DNA from 3 places in the Streptomyces sp. NPDC059371 genome. Region 1 is predicted to be linked to each of the others. Evidence: riboswitches for the same ligand, from Rfam matches in the RefSeq annotation. Region 1 holds a riboswitch; each other region holds the start of a gene.

Region 1 (4,348 bases):
AGTACAGCCGCGCCTCGGGGGAGTTGATGTGCTTGTACAGCGTCAGCACGAGGTTGTTCGCCACGATCGAGTCGCCCGTCGCGAAGAACGCGACCAGCCGGCCGATCATGTGCTGCTCGCCCGGCGTCAGCTTCGCGAGGTCGGCGACGTCCGAGTGGAGGTCGACCTCCTCGACGGTCCAGGTGTTCTTGATCGCGTCCCGGTAGCGCTCGTAGAAGTCCGGGTAGCGCATGGGACGCAGGGTGAGTTCGAAGCCCGGGTCGAGCAGGTTCTTCTCGGTTGAGCTCATTACTGGCAGGCCTCGCAGGACTCGGGGTTCTCAAGGGAGCAGGCGACGGCGTCGGGGTCGACGGCCTGCTGGACGGGAATGACGGTCTCGGGCCGCGCCTGCGCCTGGGCCGCGCGGGCGATGCGCGTCGCCGGGCGCGAACGCAGGTAGTACGTCGTCTTCAGCCCGGCCTTCCAGGCGTAGGAGTACATCGAGGAGAGCTTGCCGATGGTAGGCGTCTCCAGGAACAGGTTCAGCGACTGGGCCTGGTCCAGGAACGGGGTGCGGGCCGCGGCCATGTCGATCAGGCCGCGCTGCGGGATCTCCCACGCCGTGCGGTACAGGTCGCGGACGTCCTGCGGGACCCAGGTGAAGCCCTGCACCGAGCCGCTGGACTCGCGCAGCGCCTCACGGGTCTGCGCGTCCCACACGCCGAGCTCCTTCAGCTCGGCCACCAGGTACGAGTTGACCTGGAGGAACTCGCCGGAGAGCGTCTCGCGCTTGAACAGGTTCGACACCTGCGGCTCGATGCACTCGTACACGCCCGCGATCGAGGCGATGGTGGCGGTCGGCGCGATGGCCAGCAGCAGCGAGTTGCGCATGCCGACCGAGGCGATCCGCTCGCGCAGGGCCGCCCAGCGCTCCGGCCAGTTCAGCTCGACGTCGAAGTGGTCCGGGTGCAGCACGCCACGGGCGGTACGGGTCTTCTCCCAGGCCGGGAGCGGTCCGTTGCGCTCGGCGAGGTCCGCGGAGGCCTCGTACGAGGCGAGCATGATCCGCTCGGCGATCCGGGTGGACAGGGCGCGGGCCTCGGGCGAGTCGAACGGGATCCGCAGCTTGAAGAAGACGTCCTGGAGGCCCATCGCGCCGAGGCCGACCGGACGCCACTTGGCGTTGGAGCGGCCCGCCTGCTCGGTCGGGTAGAAGTTGATGTCCACCACGCGGTCGAGGAAGGTCACCGCGGTGCGCACGGTCTGGTCGAGCCGCTCCCAGTCGATGTCCCCGCCGGTCACGAACGCGCCCAGGTTGACCGAACCCAGGTTGCAGACCGCCGTCTCCCCGTCGTCCGTGACCTCCAGGATCTCGGTGCACAGGTTCGAGGAGTGGACCGTGTGGCCCGGCTCCGCCGTCTGGTTGGCGGTCCGGTTGGCGGCGTCCTTGAAGGTCATCCAGCCGTTGCCGGTCTGCGCGAGGGTGCGCATCATGCGGCCGTACAGATCGCGGGCCGGGATGGTCTTCCTGGCGAGGCCCGCCTCCTCGGCCTTGCGGTACGCGGCGTCGAACTCGTCGCCCCACAGGTCGACCAGTTCCGGCACGTCGGCGGGGGAGAACAGCGACCAGACGCCGTCCTCGTTCACCCGGCGCATGAACTCGTCCGGGATCCAGTGCGCGAGGTTCAGGTTGTGCGTACGCCGGGCGTCCTCACCGGTGTTGTCGCGCAGCTCCAGGAACTCCTCGATGTCGGAGTGCCAGGTCTCCAGGTAGACCGCCGCCGCGCCCTTGCGCCGGCCGCCCTGGTTCACCGCGGCCACCGAGGCGTCGAGGGTCTTGAGGAACGGGACGATGCCGTTGGAGTGCCCGTTGGTGCCGCGGATCAGCGAACCGCGCGAGCGGATGCGGGAGTAGGACAGTCCGATGCCGCCCGCGTGCTTCGACAGGCGCGCCACCTGGTGGTAGCGGTCGTAGATGGAGTCCAGCTCGTCCAGCGGGGAGTCGAGGAGGTAGCAGGACGACATCTGGGGGTGCCGCGTACCGGAGTTGAAGAGCGTGGGGGAGGAGGGGAGGTAGTCGAGGCGGCTCATGAGCCGGTAGAGCGCCGCGACTTCCTCCACGGAGCGGACGGTGTCGTCCTCCGCGAGACCGCAGGCCACCCGCAGCATGAAGTGCTGGGGTGTCTCGACGACCTTGCGGGTGATGGGGTGGCGGAGCAGATAGCGGGAGTGCAGCGTGCGCAGCCCGAAGTAGCCGAAGCGGTCGTCGCCCTCGAGGTCGATCAGCGCGTCGAGGCGGGCCGTGTGCAGCCGCACGAACGCGTCCGTACGGTCGGCGATCAGACCCTCGCGGTGGCCGACGGCGACCGACTCGGAGAAGGCGGTGACGCCCTGGGACGCGGCCTCCGCGGCGATGGTGACCGCGAGCAGACGGGCGGCCAGCCGCGAATAGGCGGGGTCCTCGGAGATGAGACCCGCGGCCGCCTCGGTGGCCAGTTCGCGCAGCTCGGCCTCGTCGGCGCGGGCGGACCGGCCGCGCAGCGCCGCCGCGGCGACCCGGCCGGGGTCGGCGTCGGGGAGGTCGGCGGTCAGATCCGTCAGGGTCCGCAGCAGCGCGGTCCCGGGACCGTCGGTCTCCACCGGGGCCTGCGGCGCGGTCACAGAAGCCGGATCGGCTGGCGCGATGGTCACGTGGGCTCTCCTCGCTCGGCACGGGGCCTTGCGGGCGGGCAGGGGGCACACGGGAGCGCTTTCGGGCAGCAGCGCGCCGCGTCCACCGGCCCATTCCGCGAGGCCCGGACGTCGTCGGCACCCGGGCCGGACGGCCGGGGCGCGCTGTCGGCAGGTCCTCGGACTGACGCGAGTACGGGCACACGCAGACGCGAACACGCACAAGTACACCGTTGCGGGACAGTTCCGGATTCGCACCGGATTCCCCTGCGACGACAGCGACCATGAGCATACATCTTGTGCCGGGCTTCGGGACTGCCCCCACATGTTGTGTCCGGGAGCGCTACGGAGCGTGCCGGAACGTCAACTCGTAAGTGAGCAGCCGGATGTCGTCGAGCTCCGGAAGGGGGTTCCAGTCGCGGTCCGGGGTGCGGGTGAAGCCGATGCGCTCGTAGAGGCGGTGGGCGCTGCGCATGGTGCGCTGGGTGGACAGCACGAGGCGCCCGCAGCCCTCCAGGGCCCGTGCCCGCGCGACGCAGGCGCGCACGAGGGCCTCGCCGGCGCCCCGGCCGCGCGCCTCCCGCGCGACCGCGAGCATCCGGATCTCGGCCTCCCCGTCGCGCGCCGAGTCGGCCATGGGGCTGCCGTCCGTCGCGAAGGTCACACTGCCGAGCACCCGGTCCCCCTCGGCGGCGACCAGCACCTCGGCGACGGCCGCGCGCCCCGCGACGTCCCGCAGCGTTCCGAGGTACGCGTCGCTCTCCCCGAAGTCGAGCAGTCCGTCCCCGAGATAGGCCCGGGCCGCGATCTCTCCGATGACGGGGTACTCCTCGGGCCGCGCCGGCCGGATGACGATGTCCATGCGGGCGAGTGTGCCCGACCGGCATGGCGACGGGGGGGGCGGGGGGGGGGCGGGGGGCCGCGCGGGGGGGGGGGGGGGGGCGCGGGCGCGCGCCGGGGGCGCGCGCGCGCGGGGCCGCGCCGGCCGTATGACGTGGTCATGGCGGGCGAGTGTCCCCGCCCGGAAGGGCGCGGGCCCGCGGGGTTTGCACCGGCGGCCCGTCGTTCCCGGCTGTCGCCGGGACCTGCCCGGTGGCCTCGCGGCCGGACAGGTGCCGCACTCCTAGTGACTGGCGTCCGCCGTGGCCGGCGGGAGCTCCGTCTCGACGTTCGGGTCGCCCGCGTCGGCCGTGTAGTCCCCGGGCGAGGTCTCGTCCACGCCCTCCGGGGCCTTGAGCGCCCTGAGGGCGAAGGTCAGGACGACGGTCACGGTCACGTTCAGGACGAACGCCGTCAGACCGATGTAGCCGATCTCCCCGATGCCGGGGATCTCCTTCGAGCTGCCGCCGAAGTGCTTCTGCGTCGGGGAGGCCACCCCGTAGGCGGCGATCGTGCCGTAGAGCATGCCGACCGCCCAGCCGCCCAGCAGCGCCCAGCGGTGGAACCAGCGGGTGAAGAGACCGCCGACCAGCGAGGGGAAGGTCTGCAGGATCCAGATGCCGCCCAGCAACTGGAAGTTGATCGCGACGGTCTTGTCCATGGTCAGGACGAAGACCAGCGCGCCCACCTTCACCAGCAGCGAGACCAGCTTGGAGACCTGGGTCTCCTGCCGCGGGGTCGCGGCCGGGTTGATGAAGTCCTTGTAGATGTTGCGGGTGAAGAGATTCGCGGCCGCGATCGACATGATGGCCGCCGGGAC
Region 2 (4,348 bases), on a different contig from region 1:
CCTCGTGCACCACGCGGAGCCCCGGTCATGAGCGCCCGCTTCCGGCGCGTGGGCGTGGTCGGCGGCGGCCAGATGGGCGCCGGGATCGCCGAGGTCTGCGCGCGGGCCGGGCTGGACACGGTGGTCTGCGAGGCAGACGCGACGGCCGCCCGCGCGGCCCGCGAGAGAGTGGCCGCCTCCCTCGACCGGGCCGTACGGCGCGGCAAGTTGGAGCCGCACGCGGCGCGGGACACCCTCGCCCGCATGGTCTTCACGGGCAGTCTGGACGACCTGGCCGACCGGCAGCTCGTCGTCGAGGCTGTCATCGAGAACGCCGACGCCAAGACCGAGGTGTTCGCCGCCCTCGACAAGATCGTCGAGGATCCGGCGGCGGTGTTCGCGACGAACACCTCCTCCTTGCCCGTGATGCGTGTCGGCATGGCCACGAGCCGCGCCGACCGCGTGGTGGGACTGCACTTCTTCAACCCAGTGCCGGTGCTGCCGCTGGTGGAGGTCGTGGCTTCCCTGCACACCTCACCGGACACCGTGACCGCTGTGGAGGACTTCGCCACGGGCACGCTCGGCAAGACGGTGATCCGCTCACGGGACCGGGCCGGCTTCGTCGTCAACGCCCTGCTGATCCCGTATGTGCTGGCGGCCGTCCGGATGGCGGAGTCGGGCTTCGCGACCGCGGCCGACATCGACACCGGAATGGAGCTGGGCTGCGCCCATCCGATGGGCCCGCTCAAGCTCGCGGACCTGATCGGTCTGGACACCGTCGCCTCCATCGCGGAATCGCTCTACGAGGAGTTCAGGGAACCGCTCTACGCCCCGTCCCCGCTGCTTCAGCGGATGGTCCAGGCGGGGCTGCTGGGCCGTAAGACCGGACGGGGATTCCACACCTACGGTCACGCCTGAGCATCCTGGCGCGACCGGGCCGAGGGGCCCTGACCGCACTGCCGGCCGGGGGATCCGGCAGACGCTTCGCAGGGGGCGACGGAGGAAGGGCGGGAAGCGCGGTTGAGGCGCTTCCCGCCGTCGCCACATCCCACCGACACCGCTCCCGTGTCCCACCTCACCATCCGAATGTCGGATGTGATCGGCCGCGCCGGTGGATTGCCCTAGGCTGGACGGTGCAGCTGGTTCGCCCCGTCCGCCAGGCGGGATGCGTCGTAAGAGGGAACCCGGTGGAAATCCGGGACTGCCCCGCAGCGGTGAGCGGGAACGACCGCCGTCATACGCACTGGACCCGATGAACAGGGTCTGGGAAGCGACGGCCAGTAGGTGTCTCGTATCGCTCGTACGAAGTGTGTACGAGGAGACGTGCCCGTGAGTCCGAAGACCTGCCCGTTGCCCGCGCGCGAAAGGATTCGTGCGCGGATATCCCGGTGACCTCGTGGGCGGGTCGGCGTACATATCGGACGGAAGATCGCGCCGCGCCGCGCGAGGTCGGTTCCGCCCGGTTCGTCACCCCTTCGCGCTCGCGTCCCGTTGCCGGGATCCCAGGGAGATATCTCGCGAAGGAGATTTCCGTGACAGCGAAGTCCGCGACCGCGGCAGCACGGGCCACCGTGTACGGCTACCCCCGCCAAGGACCCGACCGGGAGCTGAAGAAGGCGATCGAGGGCTACTGGAAGGGCCGCGTCACCGCCGACGCCCTCCACCGCGCCGCCGCCGACCTGCGCGCCGCCAACTGGCGCCGGCTCGCCGAGGCCGGCATCGACGAGGTTCCGACCGGCGATTTCTCGTACTACGACCACGTCCTCGACACCACCGTCATGGTCGGCGCGATCCCCACCCGCCACCAGGCCGCCCGTGTGACGGACGACCTGGAGGGCTACTTCGCCATGGCCCGCGGCACGCAGGATGTCGCGCCGCTGGAGATGACCAAGTGGTTCGACACCAACTACCACTATCTGGTGCCCGAGTTGGGACCGGACACCGTCTTCACGGCCGACTCCACCAAGCAGGTCGCCGAACTGAACGAGGCCCTCGGCCTCGGGCTCAGCGCCCGCCCGGTGCTGGTCGGCCCAGTCACCTACCTACTGCTCGCCAAGCCCGCCCCGGGCGTGCCCGCGGACTTCGAACCGCTCACCCTGCTTGACCGGCTGCTGCCGGTGTACGCCGAGGTCCTCGCCGACCTGCGCGCGGCCGGAGCCGAGTGGATTCAGCTCGACGAACCCGCCCTCGTCCAGGACCGCACCCCGGCCGAACTGGACGCCGCCGCCCGCGCCTACGACGCTCTCGGCTCCCTGACCGACCGGCCGAAGCTCCTGGTCGCTTCCTACTTCGACCGGCTCGGCGACGCCCTGCCGGTGCTGGCCAAGGCCCCCGTCGACGGACTCGCCCTGGACTTCACCGACGCCGCGGCTGCCAACCTCGACGCCCTCGCGGCCGTGGGCGGCCTGCCCGGCAAGCGGCTGATCGCCGGTGTCGTCAACGGCCGCAACATCTGGATCAACGACCTGGCCAAGTCCCTCGCCACCCTCGGCACCCTGCTGGGTCTCGCCGACCGGGTCGACGTGTCGGCGTCCTGCTCCCTGCTCCACGTCCCGCTCGACACGACCGCAGAACGGGACATCGACCCGCAGCTCCTGCGCTGGCTCGCCTTCGCCCGGCAGAAGACCGCCGAGATCGTCACCCTCGCCAGGGGACTCGGCCTCGGCACCGACGCGATCGCAGGCGAACTCGCCGCGAACCGAGCAGATTTGACCTCGCGGGTGAACTCGCCGATCACGCACGACCCCGCCGTGCGGGCCCGCACCACAGCCGTCACGGATGCCGACGGCCGTCGCTCCCAGACCTACGCCGGGCGGGCGGCGGCCCAGCGCGCCCATCTCGGCCTCCCCCTGCTGCCGACCACCACGATCGGCTCCTTCCCGCAGACCGGCGAACTGCGCACCGCCCGCGCCGACCTGCGCAAGGGACGCATCGACGCGGCCGGCTACGAGGAGCGCATCCGGGCGGAGATCCAGGAGGTCATCGCCTTCCAGGAGAAGGCCGGCCTGGACGTGCTCGTACACGGCGAACCCGAACGCAACGACATGGTCCAGTACTTCGCCGAGCAGATGACGGGATACCTGGCCACGCAGCACGGTTGGGTGCAGTCCTACGGAACGCGCTACGTCCGTCCACCGATCCTGGCCGGCGACATCTCCCGCCCCGAACCGATGACCGTGCGCTGGACGACGTACGCCCAGTCGCTCACCTCCCGGCCGGTGAAGGGCATGCTCACCGGCCCGGTCACCATGCTCGCCTGGTCCTTCGTCCGCGACGACCAGCCCCTCGGCGACACCGCCCGCCAAGTCGCCCTCGCTCTGCGGGACGAGGTCAACGACCTGGAGGCGGCCGGGACTTCGGTGATCCAGGTCGACGAGCCGGCCCTGCGCGAAACCCTGCCGCTGCGGGCGGCCGACCGCCCGGCGTACCTGGCCTGGGCCACGGAAGCCTTCCGGCTCACGACGGGTGGCGTGCGGCCCGAGACGCAGGTCCACACCCACATGTGCTACGCCGAGTTCGGGGACATCGTCCAGGCCATCGACGATCTCGACGCCGACGTCATCAGCCTCGAAGCCGCCCGCTCGCACATGCAGGTCGCCCGCGAACTCGCCGCGCACGGTTACCCGCGCGAGGCCGGACCCGGTGTGTACGACATCCACTCCCCACGCGTACCGAGCACGGCGGAGGCCGCCGAACTGCTGCGCACCGGGCTGAAGGCCATCCCCGCCGAGCGGCTGTGGGTGAACCCTGACTGCGGCCTGAAGACGCGCGGCTGGCCCGAGACCCGAGCCTCGCTGGAGAACCTGGTCGCCGCCGCCCGCACGGTCCGCGAGGAACTCTCCGCATCCTGACCGCTGTCCGGTCCGCCGGGGGAGGAAGCACCACGCTCCGCTTCCTCCCCCGGCCCCGGCTCAAGAGACACACGGATCACCGGACCTTGGGAGTGCTCCGCGCGCTGCCGTGGACGATGCTCGAGCAGGGCTTGACGATCACCGGGCAGGAGTTCCACAGCTCCACCCCGGCCGTGATCAGTTCCAGTACCGCACCTTGCTCTTCGGGAGTCCACGCGGCGCACTCGCCTCCGAACAGCTTCTCGTATGCGCTGTTGTGCACCGCGCTCTGCGGGGGCAGCCGGTGGACCTCACCGAGTCCTCGGGCCAGATCCTCGAAGAAGTTCCACGCTTCCAGCACCGCACCCGGGGGGACGCGCCGGCGTGCCGGGTTCTCCAGCCAATGCTCGACACGGTCGAGCTCCAGGATGTCGGCCTCCGGACAGGCCAGCCTCCGCCCCCGTCGGCTCACGTACAACCGCGCCTGCCGAACGGTCGTGAACACCGGCACCCGCCAGTGATCGACTTCTGGCAACGTC
Region 3 (4,348 bases), on a different contig from region 1:
TGCCTACGGTCCACCTGCCACTGACGTCCAACAGAAGCCTGGGTAAATGGAACACATCACGCTCCTCCTCGGAATCGTGATCGTCACCGCTCTCGTGTTCGATTTCACGAACGGTTTCCACGACACCGCCAACGCGATGGCCACCACCATCTCGACCGGCGCACTCAAGCCCAAGGTCGCGGTGGCCATGTCCGCCGCCCTCAACCTTGTCGGCGCCTTCCTCTCCGTCGAGGTCGCCAACACGATCTCCAAGGGCCTCGTCGACGAGACAGGCATCCGGCCAGAGGTGATCTTCGCCGCGCTCGTCGGCGCGATCCTCTGGAACCTGGTGACGTGGCTCGTCGGGCTCCCGTCCAGCTCCTCGCACGCCCTCATGGGCGGCCTGGTCGGCGCCACCATCGCGTCCGCCGGTACCGGCGCCGTGCACGGTGACGTCCTGGTCGGCAAGGTGCTTCTGCCCGCCGTCGCCGCCCCGGTCGTCGCCGGTCTGGCCGCCATGCTCGCCACCCGGCTGTCGTACAAGCTGAGCGGTGGCGCCGACACCAAGGCCACCAAGAAGGGCTACCGCGCCGGCCAGATCGCCTCCGCGGGCCTGGTCTCGCTGGCCCACGGCACCAACGACGCGCAGAAGACGATGGGCATCATCACCCTGGCCCTGGTCGCCGGTGGCGCCGTCGCTCCCGACTCGGACCCGCCGGTCTGGGTCATCCTCTCCGCCGGTCTCGCCATCGCGCTCGGCACCTACCTGGGCGGCTGGCGCATCATCCGCACGATGGGCAAGGGCCTGACCGACCTTCAGCCGCAGCAGGGCTTCGCCGCCCAGACCAGCGCGGCGACGGTCATCCTGGCCTCCTCGCACATCGGCTTCTCCCTCTCCACCACGCACTCGGTCTCCGGTTCCGTGATGGGCGCGGGTCTCGGCCGCAAGGGCGGTGTGGTCCGCTGGTCCACCGCCACCCGCATGGTCGTCGCCTGGGTCCTCACGCTGCCCGCCGCAGCCCTGGTCGGCGCCGGTGCCGAGTGGGTGACCGGTTTCGGTGCCTGGGGCACCGCGCTCGTCGCCGCGTTCCTGGTCGGCTCCAGCTTCGCGATCTGGCGCCGCTCGCGCCGCGAGGTGATCGACCACAACAACGTGAACGACACCGAGGAGCCCGCCGGTGTGGTGACGCAGGCCATCGCCGCCGTCACCCCGCCCCCGGCCGGCACCGTGGCCGAAGGCCTCACGGCCACCATCCCGGCTCCGGCCGAGCCCACGGTGAACCCGTCGGCGCCGTCCCGAGTGGCCTGAGAACCGAAGGAAGAAACAGCATGAGCATCGACTGGTCAGCCCTCGGGTCCGTCTTCGGGGTCAGCCTCGGAGTGACCGTGGCCCTCGTCGCCCTCTTCACCCTCGGTGTCGCCGGCCTCTCCAAGAAGGAGTCCGCCCAGGGCGGTTCCGCGGTCGCGGCGGCCACCGGCGCGTACGTCTGCTTCGCGGCCTGCGCCGCGGCGGTGGCGTACGGCATCTCTCTGATCATCACCAAGTAGCCCGGCGGCGGCCCGGAACCGGGCTGCGCCGAGCGGTACCGCGCGTGGGGTGCGGGACGGATCACCGTCCCGCACCCCACGCGTATGTGGGCCTGCGCACACTGTCCCTCCGCAGGTCAACAGCCAGTTGACGGCCGTTCTCACCCCGTGGTGGACTGCCGGAGCCAAGTACGGCGGCATGAGAGGAAGCCGGTGCGAATCCGGCGCGGTCCCGCCACTGTCATCGGGGAAGAAACTCCCCGGGAGCCAGGAACTCTCACCGCCGGTCTCGTCGAACCAGGGCGTGGACACCCTGAGTGAGGACATATCGCCATGCGCGGCTGCCCGTTGCCCGTTTCACTGAGTACGAGGGTTCCGCTCCACCCCACGGCCGGCTGACCCCGTGCGTGCCGATCGCGTCTTCGCGTACGGCGCCGCCGCCGGCCTTCTCGGCGACCTGCTGCTCGGCGATCCCCGCCGAGGGCATCCGGTCGCCGCTTTCGGGCGGGCCGCCGCGACCGTCGAACGGACACTGTGGCGGGACCACCGCGGGTGGGGCGCGCTGCACACGGCCGTCTGCGTCGGCGGCGCCACCGGACTGGCCGCGCTCGCGAGCCGTACCGTACGCCGCTCCCGTACCGCCTCGATCGCCCTGACCGCCGCCGCCACCTGGGCCGTCGTCGGAGGCACCTCCCTCGGCCGCGAGGCGCGGGCGATCGGCGGCCCGCTCGCGGCCGGTGACCTCGGCGCGGCCCGGGAGCGGCTGCCGCACCTGTGCGGACGCGATCCGCAGGCGCTGGACGCCGACGGTGTCGCGCGCGCGGTCGTCGAGTCCGTCGCCGAGAACACCTCCGACGCCGTCGTGGGCGCTCTGGTCTGGGGCGCGGTCGGCGGTGTGCCCGGACTCGTCGCCTTCCGCGCCGTGAACACGCTCGACGCCATGGTCGGACACCAGTCCCCCCGCTACCGGCGCTACGGCTGGGCCTCCGCCCGGCTCGACGACCTGGCCGGATGGCCGGGAGCCCGGCTGACCGCCGTCCTCGCGGCCGTGGCCGGACCCGATCCGCGCGGTGCCCTGCGGGCCTGGCGCTCGGACGCCCGCAAGCATCCGAGCCCCAACGCAGGACCCGTGGAGGCCTCGTTCGCGGGCGCGCTCGGCGTGCGGCTCGGCGGCACCCTCTCGTACGGCGGACGGGTCGAGCACCGGCCCGTGCTCAACGGCGCGGGGCGCGCCGTCCACGTCCACGACATCGAACGGGCCGTACGGCTCTCCCGGCGCGTCGGCTGGCTCGCGCTCGGCGTGAGCGCCGCCGGCCGGATTCTGCTCACCGGAGCCGGACGGGTTCCGTCCACCAGGAAGGGACGCACCGCATGAGCGGCGGGCTGCTGATCGCCGGGACCACCTCCGACGCGGGCAAGAGCGTCGTGACCGCCGGGATCTGCCGGTGGCTGGCGCGCCAGGGCGTCAAGGTCGCGCCCTTCAAGGCGCAGAACATGTCCCTGAACTCGTTCGTGACGCGCGAGGGCGCCGAGATCGGGCGGGCGCAGGCCATGCAGGCGCAGGCCGCCCGCGTGGAGCCGACCGCGCTGATGAATCCCGTGCTGCTCAAGCCGGGCAGCGACCGCAGCAGTCAGGTCGTCCTGATGGGAAAGCCGGTGGGCGAGATGAGCGCCCGCGGGTTCTTCGGGACGGCCGGGTCCGTGGCGGACCCCTCGTCAGGTGCCGTGCCGACCGGGGACCGGCTGCGCGGGGGGCGCCAGGAAGCACTCCTCGCCACCGTCCTCGACTGTCTGGCGCAGTTGCGGGGCACGTATGACGCGGTGATCTGTGAAGGGGCCGGCAGCCCGGCCGAGATCAATCTGCGGCGCACCGACATCGTGAACATGGGGGTGGCGCGGAACGCGGGGCTCCCCGTGCTCGTCGTCGGCGACATCGACCGGGGCGGGGTGTTCGCCTCGTTCTTCGGGACGGTCGCCCTGCTGTCCCCCGAGGACCAGGCGCTCGTCGCCGGTTTCCTCGTCAACAAGTTCCGCGGTGACGTGAGTCTGCTGGAGCCGGGGCTCGACATGCTGCACGGCCTCACCGGGCGGCGCTCGTACGGCGTGCTGCCGTTCCAGCACGGACTCGGCATCGACGAGGAGGACGGACTGCGGGTCTCGCTGCGCGGGGCCGTCCGCGAGTCGGCGGTCTCCTCCCCCGTCGGCGAGGACATCCTGCGGGTCGCCGTCTGCGCGGTCCCGCTGATGTCCAACTTCACCGACGTGGACGCGCTGGCCGCCGAACCGGGCGTCGTCGTGCGGTTCGTGGACCGAGCCGAGGAACTGGCCGACGCCGATCTGGTCATCGTTCCCGGGACCCGGGGCACGGTGAAGGCCCTTCAGTGGCTGCGCGAGCGCGGCCTCGCCGACGCGATCGCGCGCCGGTCCGCCGAAGGACGCCCCGTGCTGGGGATCTGCGGCGGCTTCCAGCTTCTCGGCGAGCGCATCGAGGACGAGGTCGAGTCCCGCGCCGGCCGGGTCGAGGGGCTCGGACTCCTCCCCGTACGCGTGCGGTTCGCGCGGGAGAAGACGCTGGCGCGGCCGGTCGGCGAGGCCCTCGGCGAGCATGTCGAGGGGTACGAGATCCATCATGGCGTCGCCGAGGTGACCGGCGGCGAAGCGTTCATCTCCGACGGCCACGGACACAGCCTGGACGGCTGCCGGGCCGGCTCCGTCTGGGGCACGCACTGGCACGGCTCCCTGGAGTCGGACGGTTTCCGGCGGGCCTTCCTGCGCGAGGTGGCCGCCGCCGCGGGCCGCCGCTTCGTGCCGGCCCCCGACACGTCGTTCGCGGCGCTGCGCG

The links. A riboswitch is a leader RNA that binds a small molecule or an ion and turns the genes downstream of it on or off. The one in region 1 is predicted to bind cobalamin.
Region 2: another riboswitch for cobalamin. It lies ahead of metE (5-methyltetrahydropteroyltriglutamate--homocysteine S-methyltransferase); the one in region 1 lies ahead of ACFXGX_RS15760 (ribonucleoside-diphosphate reductase subunit alpha).
Region 3: another riboswitch for cobalamin. It lies ahead of ACFXGX_RS08285 (cobalamin biosynthesis protein); the one in region 1 lies ahead of ACFXGX_RS15760 (ribonucleoside-diphosphate reductase subunit alpha).

The regions. Positions count from the first base shown of each region.
Region 1 is NZ_JBHYXD010000022.1:98,384-102,731, forward strand. Features, by position in the region: gene ACFXGX_RS15755 (ribonucleotide-diphosphate reductase subunit beta) at 1-289, opposite strand, end outside; gene ACFXGX_RS15760 (ribonucleoside-diphosphate reductase subunit alpha) at 289-2,670, opposite strand; cobalamin riboswitch at 2,802-2,951, opposite strand; gene ACFXGX_RS15765 (GNAT family N-acetyltransferase) at 2,993-3,511, opposite strand; gene mctP (monocarboxylate uptake permease MctP) at 3,773-4,348, opposite strand, start outside.
Region 2 is NZ_JBHYXD010000021.1:84,437-88,784, reverse strand. Features, by position in the region: gene aceB (malate synthase A) at 1-31, shown strand, start outside; gene ACFXGX_RS15220 (3-hydroxybutyryl-CoA dehydrogenase) at 28-897, shown strand; cobalamin riboswitch at 1,103-1,345, shown strand; gene metE (5-methyltetrahydropteroyltriglutamate--homocysteine S-methyltransferase) at 1,512-3,830, shown strand; gene ACFXGX_RS15210 (hypothetical protein) at 3,907-4,348, opposite strand, start outside.
Region 3 is NZ_JBHYXD010000009.1:122,056-126,403, forward strand. Features, by position in the region: gene ACFXGX_RS08275 (anion permease) at 47-1,288, shown strand; gene ACFXGX_RS08280 (hypothetical protein) at 1,309-1,527, shown strand; cobalamin riboswitch at 1,661-1,804, shown strand; gene ACFXGX_RS08285 (cobalamin biosynthesis protein) at 1,910-2,881, shown strand; gene ACFXGX_RS08290 (cobyric acid synthase) at 2,878-4,348, shown strand, end outside.